Regions from separate parts of the Patulibacter sp. NPDC049589 genome, predicted to be linked through region 2. Evidence: riboswitches for the same ligand, from Rfam matches in the RefSeq annotation. Region 2 holds a riboswitch; the other holds the start of a gene.
What was found. Region 2 has a riboswitch for cobalamin ahead of AB0L40_RS24790 (ABC transporter substrate-binding protein). Riboswitches for the same ligand answer to the same signal wherever they lie in the genome.
Positions count from the first base shown of each region.

Region 1: it holds a riboswitch for cobalamin, as region 2 does, so the genes downstream of both, metE (5-methyltetrahydropteroyltriglutamate--homocysteine S-methyltransferase) here and AB0L40_RS24790 (ABC transporter substrate-binding protein) in region 2, are expected to answer to the same signal.

Region 1 covers NZ_JBFAPC010000083.1:16,390-20,593, reverse strand. The annotation lists gene AB0L40_RS15970 (hypothetical protein) at 1-360, opposite strand, end outside; gene AB0L40_RS15965 (cellulase family glycosylhydrolase) at 531-2,006, opposite strand; cobalamin riboswitch at 2,153-2,356, shown strand; gene metE (5-methyltetrahydropteroyltriglutamate--homocysteine S-methyltransferase) at 2,421-4,204, shown strand, end outside.
Region 2 covers NZ_JBFAPC010000207.1:2,030-6,233, reverse strand. The annotation lists gene AB0L40_RS24795 (class I SAM-dependent methyltransferase) at 1-872, opposite strand, end outside; gene AB0L40_RS24790 (ABC transporter substrate-binding protein) at 869-2,083, opposite strand; cobalamin riboswitch at 2,154-2,337, opposite strand; gene AB0L40_RS24785 (LysR substrate-binding domain-containing protein) at 2,396-3,286, opposite strand; gene AB0L40_RS24780 (hypothetical protein) at 3,368-3,496, shown strand; gene AB0L40_RS24775 (zinc-binding alcohol dehydrogenase family protein) at 3,493-4,204, shown strand, end outside.

The sequences.
Region 1 (4,204 bases), on a different contig from region 2:
GAGCCGGTCGCCGATCCGCACCGCCGGCCCGCCGTCGGCCACCGGCACGGTCCACAGGCCGTCCTCCGCGACCACGGCGAGCCGCCGGCCGTCACGGCTGAGTGTCAGGCCGTCGCGGGCGTCGATCGGCCTGCGCAGGCGCGCGACCGTCCGCCGGGCGCCCGACGCGTCGCGGACCCGGACGAGCCGGCCGTCGGTCCAGGCGACCTGCCCCGGGGTGCCCGGCGCCGTGGCCGTCGCGGTCAGCGCCGCGGCGGGCTTCGGGTCGGCGGGGGCCGCGACGGCGGACGGGGCGGCGACCGCGAGCACGGTGGCTCCGGCGAACGCGGGCAGGGGGAGTCGGACGGGGGACACACGCATCGGCCGAGGATATCCCCGGTCCGGGCGGGCGATCCGGGGCGATCCGGGCCCTCCCGCCCCCGGCCGCGGCGAGGGTGGCGGCCCGCGACGTGGTGCCGGCGCCGCCCGCCCGACGCCGTGGCCGCCCCGGTCCGCGGCGCGGCGGACCGGCGGCCGGGCAGGGCGTCCCGCTACCGCACCCGCAGCGACGCGCCCGCCGCCCGGGAGCGGTTGCCGGCGGCGTCGGTGGCCCGCAGGCTCACGTGGTAGCGGCCGCGGGCGGGGCGGCGCTTCAGCAGCGTCACCACGTGCGTGCCCCGGCCGACCTTGCGGCTGACCGTCGTCGGCCGGCTGGTGCCGCGGCGGGTCAGCGTGGCGCGGACGGTCGCCGCCTCGTCGAGGCGCACCCGCACCGCCAGGCCGCGACGGGTGCGGCGCAGCTGGACCTTCGTCGGCCGCGGCGCGCGTCGGTCGCCGGAGCCCGAGGTGCCGCCGCCGGCGCCGCCGGTCGTGCCGGCCGCGCCCCCGCCCGCCGCCAGCGCGTCGAGGTGGCTCTTCAGCGCCGTGCCGTTCGGGGCGTTCGGCGTGCCCTGGACGTCGCTGATCAGGGCCAGGCCGGCGCAGGCGGGGTTCGCCTGCTCGTCCGGCGCGAGGACGACCCACTGCCAGGCCAGGTAGCCGACGCCGTGCGCATCCGCCCAGTCCATGTAGCGACGGTCGTGGTCCTCCTTGCAGTCGGTCTCGCCGAACTCGCCGGTGACCACCGGGACCTGAGCGGCGACCGGGGCGATCTCGGCGTTCCAGCAGGCCTCGGTCTCGCAGCGCTGCCCGTCGTAGTTGTGGAAGCTCGCCACGAGCTGGTCGTCGTCGGGGCGGGCGGCGAGCCAGCCGCGCAGGTCGTTGGCGTAGTCGAGGCCGCCCAGCAGGATCGGCTGGCGGGCGCCCGTGGCGCGGATCGCGGACACCAGCGGCTGCATGCCGACGATCAGGAAGGTCCGGCGGTCGGCCGTCCCGGCCCCGTCGCTCTCGCGCGCACCGGGGCACCCGCCGTCGCGCCAGCAGCTCCAGCCGAGCGACAGCGTCGTGCCGTCGGCGAAGCCGTGCGAGAACGGCTCGTTGAAGGCGTCGAAGAGCACCGAGGGGTCGTCGCGGAAGCGCGCGGCGACCGAGCTCCAGAAGGCCGGCGAGCGCTCGTCGGCCATCATCCGCTGGCCGTCGGCGGGGATCCCGTCCGGGCCGCTCCAGTGCAGGTCGAGGATCACCGCGAGCCCGGCCGCGTGCAGCCGGCCGACCCAGTCCGCGACGGCGTCGCGGTAGCCCTGGGCGTTCAGCCCGCCCGCGGGGTGCCCGTCGTCCCCGAGCCAGCAGTCCTGGTTCAGCGGGACGCGGACGACGTTGGCGTGCCAGCCGGCGATCAGCCGGGCCTGCTCGTCGGTCGGGCCGACGGTCGCCGGGCCGGCCTCGTTCGAGTACCCGTAGCCGTAGTGGCAGGCGTACTCGAAGCTCGGCCAGTTGACGCCGTGTGGCACGAACGCCGCGCCGGTCGTGGCGTCGACGAGGCGGTTGCCGACCACCTTCGGGGCGGGCGCGGCGGACGATGAGGCGGCCGCGAAGAGCAGCGCGGCGAGAGAGGAGAGGAGGAGGGTGATGAGGCGTCGGGTCGTCATGGTCGGTGCAGCCTGCTCCTGGTCGCATGAAGCCCGGATGAACGCCGGATGTCAAGGGGCGGGACGGCCGATCGGGCGGCCGGCGTCGTGGCGGTCCGGGGCCCGTCGGCCCGGCCGGCCGCTATGCCGATCCCTGGCCGCGCGCTAGTGTCCCTCTCGGAGTCGATCCACCCCAACCGACGGGGTCAGGGAATCCGGTGTGAATCCGGGACTGACGCGCAGCGGTGAGGATGCGGATCGTGGCCACGACGCCACTGGGACCCGGCAGACCATCCGTCTGACGGCCTGGGAAGGCGGCCACGATCGAGCGCATCCGAGTCCGAAGACCTGTCGACTCTGCGCCCGGGGCTCAGCTCCGCAGCGCTTCTGACAACCGTGGCCGCGCGTAACGGCCATCGCAGAAGGAGACAGAAGATGGCACGCACCGCTGTGCTCGGATTCCCCCGTATCGGCGCCGACCGTGAGCTCAAGGTCGCGCTCGAGGCCCACTGGGCCGGACGACTGACGGCCGAGGAGCTGCAGCAGACCGCCCGCGGGCTGCGCACGCGTCACCTGGGTCGCGCCCGACAGGCCGGCATCGACGTCCTGCCGATCGGCGACCAGGCGCTCTACGACCACGTCCTCGACGCCGCCGAGCTCGTCGGCCTCGTCGCGCCGCGCCACGGCGGCTCGCCCGGCCAGGCACGGTCCGAAGCCGACCACGCGGGGTCCGGCGCCCCGACGTCGGAGGGCGCTGCCACCGGCGACCCGCTCCCCGCCGACGCGAGCGTCGTCACGTCCGAGGAGGCGCTGCGCCGCCACTTCCTCGCGTGCCGCGGCGACGCGACCACGACGCCGCTCGAGATGACGAAGTGGCTGGACACGAACTACCACTACCTCGTGCCGGAGATCGCGGCCGGGCAGACGTTCGCGTTGCGCCCGGGCCGCTGGCTCGCCCACCTGCGCGAGGCCCGCCAGAGCACCGGCACGACCGGCCCCGCGCTGCGCCCGGTCGTCCTCGGACCGCTCTCGCTGCTGCTGCTCGGCAAGCCCGCGGACGCGAGCGTCGACCGCCTGGCCCTGCTGCCCGCGCTCGTCGAGGTCTACGGCGCGTTCCTCGACCTGCTCGCCGCCGAGGGCGTCGAGGAGGTCCAGCTCGACGAGCCCGTCCTGGTCCTCGACCGCACCGACGCCGAGCTCGACGCGTTCGCGCAGGCGTACGGCGCGCTGGCTTCCGGCCGACGGTCCGTCGGCGGCGCGGTCGCCGGTGCCGTCGCCGGGGCGGCGTCCGCTCGGGCCGCGTCCGCCGGAGGACCGTCCGCCGAGGGAACGGCCGGCGGCGCGACGGCCCGCCCCGGCATCGCCCTGGCGACGTACTTCGACCGCCTCGACGACCGCGTCCTGCGCCGGATCTCGGCGCTGCCGCTGAGCGAGCTGCACGTCGACCTCGTGCGCGCCCCGCAGCAGCTGGACGCCGTGCTCGACGCGCTGCCGGAGGGCGCCCGGCTGTCGGCCGGCGTCGTCGACGGCCGCAACGTCTGGGCGACCGACCCCGATCGCGCGCTGGACCTGCTCGACCGCGTCGTCCAGCGGATCGGCTCCGATCGCGTGACGATCGCCCCGTCCTGCTCGCTGCTGCACGCGCCGTACCGCGTGAGCCGCGAGACCGGGCTGGACGACGAGCTGCGCTCGTGGCTGGCGTTCGGCGAGGAGAAGCTCGATGAGCTCGCGCTGCTGCACCGCGCGCTGGGCGCCGACGCCGTCGGCCGCGACGACCTGCTGCAGGAGTCGCGCGCCCGGATCGCGTCGCGCCGCTCGTCGCCGCGCACCAACGACGCCGCGGTCCGCTCGCGCGCCGCCGCCGTCACCGAGGCCGACCACGCCCGCCCGGCCCCGATCGCCGACCGGCTCGCCGCGCAGAAGGCGCGCCTGGGCCTGCCGCTGCTGCCGACCACGACGATCGGCTCGTACCCGCAGACGTCGAAGATCCGCAACATGCGCCGCCGCCGGCGCAGCGGGGACATCGACGCCGCGACCTACGAGGACTTCCTGAAGGCCGAGATCGACGAGGTCGTCCGCGTGCAGGAGGAGCTCGACCTCGACGTCCTCGTGCACGGCGAGCCCGAGCGCAACGACATGGTCGAGTACTTCGGCGAGCAGCTGGAGGGCTTCGCGTTCTCCGCCTACGGCTGGGTGCAGTCCTACGGCAGCCGCTGCGT
Region 2 (4,204 bases):
CAGGCCGTGCCGACCGTGGCGAACCCCGCCTGCGCGAGCGCGGCGAGGTGCAGGTCGACCGCGGTGGCCGGCGGGACGGGGCGGCCGGCGAACCGGCGCTCCCGCTCCTCGGCCAGTGCGGCGCCGCCGGGCAGCGCGCGGGCCTCGCCCCACCAGGCGTCCCACGTCGGGGCGCCGGCGGCGAACGCGGCCCGCTGCGTCGCCGCGTCGTGCGCCGCGGCGATCCGGCGCAGCTCGGGGTCGCGGCCGTCGAACCGGAGGTGGTCGCCGTTGAGCAGGACGCCGCCGTCGGCGAGCAGCGCGTGCGCCTCGCCGTAGACGCGCACGAGGTCCTGCGGCAGCAGCCAGTGCAGCGCCGTCGTGGAGAGGACGGCGGACGGCCGCGACGCCGGGTCGTCGAGGGTCGGTCGTCGGTCCGCGAGCGTGGCCTCCGACGCCGGCCCGCGGTCCGCCCGCGTCGCCGCGGACGCGGGATCGAGGTCCGCGGCGGCGGCCGCGACGACGGCGGACCAGCCGGGCTCCGCGAGGTCGACGTCGAGCACCGTCAGCCGCTCGCCGAAGCGCGGCCCGAGCACCTCGCGCGCGACGTGCAGCAGCAGCGGGTCGACGTCACAGGCGACCACGCGCGCGCCGGGGAAGCGGTCGAGGATCCGCGCGGACAGCGAGCCCGGCCCGCAGGCCAGGTCGATTGCGACGAACTCCGGGCCGACGGTGAGCTCGAGGACGTCGAGCATCGCGGCGAAGCGCTGCTCGCGGCCCGCGATGTACGCGGCCTGCTGGGCGTCCCAGCGGTCCAGGATCGCCGGGTCGCCGGCGGTCGCCGGGCGGTCCGCGTCCGCCGGGCCGGCGACCGCCTGCTCCTGCGCGCTCATCCGGCGAGCCCGAGCGTCTTCAGCCCCGCGGCGACCTTCTCCGTCGCGTCGACGTTGCGGATCGACTGGTCCATCTCGGAGCCCGTGACGATCACGTAGCGCTTCTTCCGCACGGCGGTGAGACGGCGCGCGACCGGGTCCTTCTCGAGGAACGCGATCTTCGCCTTCGCGCTGTCGCCGTCGTCGCCGCGGGTCAGGTCGGCCAGCACGAGGACGGTCGGGTCGCGGTCGAGGATCGTCTCCCAGCCGATCTCGGGGAACAGCTGCTTCGCGTCGCCGAAGGCGTTCTTCGCGCCGAGCTGCCGCGTGACGATCCCTGCGGCGCCGCAGCAGCCGGCCATGTACGGGGTCTTCGTGTTCGCGTACCACCAGCCGAGCGAGACGTCCTGCGCGTCGACGCCGCCGGCGGCCGTCGCCATCCGGGCCTTCAGCGACGCGACGAGCTCCGTGCCGCGGCCCTGCACGTCGAAGATCCGCGCCATGTCGCCGATCTCGGCGTAGGTGTCCTCCATCGTCTGCGGCCGCGCCTGGGTCGCTTCCTGGCCCGCGCACTCGGCGGCGGACTGGTAGATCGGGATCCCGAGCTTCGTGAAGCGCTCGCGCGGGGCGATCCCCTCCGACGTGAACGTGTAGTCGAACGTCGAGTAGACGAGGTCCGGCTCGGTCTTCAGGACCCGTTCGAACGACGGGAAGTCGTCGGCCAGCCGCGGCACTGCGGCGTTCGCCTTCGCGAGGCTCGGCAGGACCGGGTCGCTCCACGACGCGGTGCCGGCCATGCGGCCCTGCACGCCGAGGGCGAGCAGCGTCTCGATCGCCGGCTGGGCGACGGCGACGGCGCGCTTGGGCGCGGCGTCGAACGTGACCTTGCGGCCGCAGTCGACGACGGTCAGCGGGTAGGCCGTGCGCGGGCCGGCGGCGGCCGACGCGACGGTGGTCGCGGACGGCGCCGGGTCCTCGGACGAGCCGCAGGCGGCGAGGCCGACGGACGCGGTGACGACGGCGGCGGCGAGACCCGCGCGGCGGATCCCGGTGCGCCGGGGCCCGACCGGCCCCGACCGGGTCGGCGCGGCGGCGGCCCGTGGCCCGACGGTCGCGGCGGTGGCCGGGCGGCGGATCGCGCCCGCGAGGCGGTCACGGAAGGTGCGGCCGGAGCCGGCGGATGAACGGTCGTCGACCGGGGTCGACGCGGGAACGACGGTGCGTGGTCTCACGCGGTGGTCCTTCGATCAGGGAGCCCGTACGCGGGGCCCGTTTGGCGATCGGCCGGCGGCGTGCGGGGCACGCCGGGGGCCTCGAGCCAGCAGGTCTTCGGACTCGGGTTCGTCCGGACGGAGCGCCTTCCCGGATCCGTGGATCCAGTGGCAGGATGCCCCGCCCGTCCCCCTCACCGCTGCGCGTCAGTTCCGGTCTTGCACCGGATTCCCTGACCCATTCGATGGGTACGACTGGCTCGCCGCGGCACGATAGCGGACGGGGTACGGGCGGCCCGGGCGCGGGATCCCGGCCGACTCGCCCGGTGCGCGTCAGTCGCCGGCCGGAGTCGTGGCCTCCAGCGCCGCCACGAACCGCTCCGGCCACGGCCCGGCGCCCGTGGCCCGCCAGATCGCGCGGACCTCGCTGGCCGGCGTGCCGGCCGGGAGCGCCCGGACCGCGATCCCCGGGAGCCGGTCCGGCACGTTCCCGTCGACGAAGAGCGTCCACGCCGCTCCGGTGGCGACCGTCGCCAGGACCTCCTGCGGCGTGCGCACCGCTGGTCCGGGCGACGGATCGAGCCCCATCGCGGCGCAGACCGCGCGCACCTCGTCGGCCATCGCGGGGTGCGCGGCCCGCGAGATCCCGACCATCGGCAGGCCGGCGAGCGCGGACGGGACCACGGGGTCGGTCGCCGCCGCCGCGTGCTCCGCCGGGACGACCGCGACGAACGGCTCCCGCCACACCACGCGTGACCGCAGGCCCGCGGGGACGTCCGGCGAGGACCGGAACAGCGCGACGTCGGCCGTCCCCGCGCGGACGGCCTCGAGCTTCTGCGTCGTGGTCAGCACCGGCAGCTCGACGCGGACCCCGGGGTGCCGGGCGGCGAGGGTCCGCAGCGCCGCCGCGAGCCGCCGGCCGATCGCCGTGGTCGTGGCGACGCGCAGCGTCCCGATCGTCCCCGTCGTCAGCCCGGCCGCCTGGTCCCGGAGCCTCTCGGCGGCCCCGAGGGCGGCCTGCGCGTCGGGCAGCAGCGCGGCGCCGGCGGGCGTGAGCGCGACGCGGTGGCTCGTGCGCTCGAAGAGGACCACGCCGAGCTCACGCTCCAGCCGGGCCACCAGCTGGCTGACGGCCGGCTGCGCGACGCGGAGCCGGTCGGCGGCGTGCCCGAAGTGCAGGGTCTCGGCCACCGTTGCGAACGCGGCGAGGTGCCGGAGCTCCATGGTCCAACGATAAGCCCACGTGATCGCAGCCAGTGTCCATCGCCCGTTGCCGGCCCCGCGGCGGCGGAGCACGCTCGGAGGATGCGCACCGCCCCCGACCACGTCGTCGTCCGCCGCCACCGCGTGCCGCCCGCGGACCGCCCGCCCGCCCGCGCCGGAACGGTCACCCACGAGGCCGTGACCCCCGCCGGCCACCGGGTGACGTCGTGAGGGCCGTGCGGTTCGCCCGCCCCGCGCCCGACGCGAGCGTCACGTCGGTCGAGGACCTGCCGGCGCCGACGCCCGGCCCCGGCGCGGTCGCCATCGCCGTGACGGCCGCCGGCGTCAACTTCCTCGACGTGATGGCACGGCGCGGCGACCCCGGCTACGTCGCCGCCTGGCCGTTCGTCCCGGGGCTCGAGGTGTCCGGGAGGATCACCGCCGTCGGACCCGGCGTCGATCCGGACCGGGTCGGCCGGCGTGTCGCCGCGTTCACGGGCCGGGGCGGCCTCGCCGAGGTCGCGGTCGCCGCCGACGTCCTCGCCGTCGAGGTCCCGGACGCCCTGTCCCCGGAGCGGGCGGCCGTCGCGCCGGGCGCCGTCGCGACCGCGGTGCTGCTCGTCGGACAGGCGGCCCGGGTCGGCGCCGGCGACGTGGTCCTGGTCCACTCGGCCGCCGGCGGCGTCGGGCGGGCGGTCGCCGCGGTCGCCCGGGCCCGCGGCGCGATCACCGTCCTGGGGGTCGCGGGCGACCGGCGTCGACGGGACGCCGCTCGTGGCGCCGGCTTCGACGAGGTGTTCGTGCGCGGCCCCGGGCTCGCGCGAGACGTGCGGGAGCACCTCGGCGGCGGAGGGGTCGACGCGATCCTGGACACCCGGGGCACCGGCGCGCTCGACGAGGACCTCGCGCTCGCCGCCCCCGGGGCGCGGATCGTGCTCT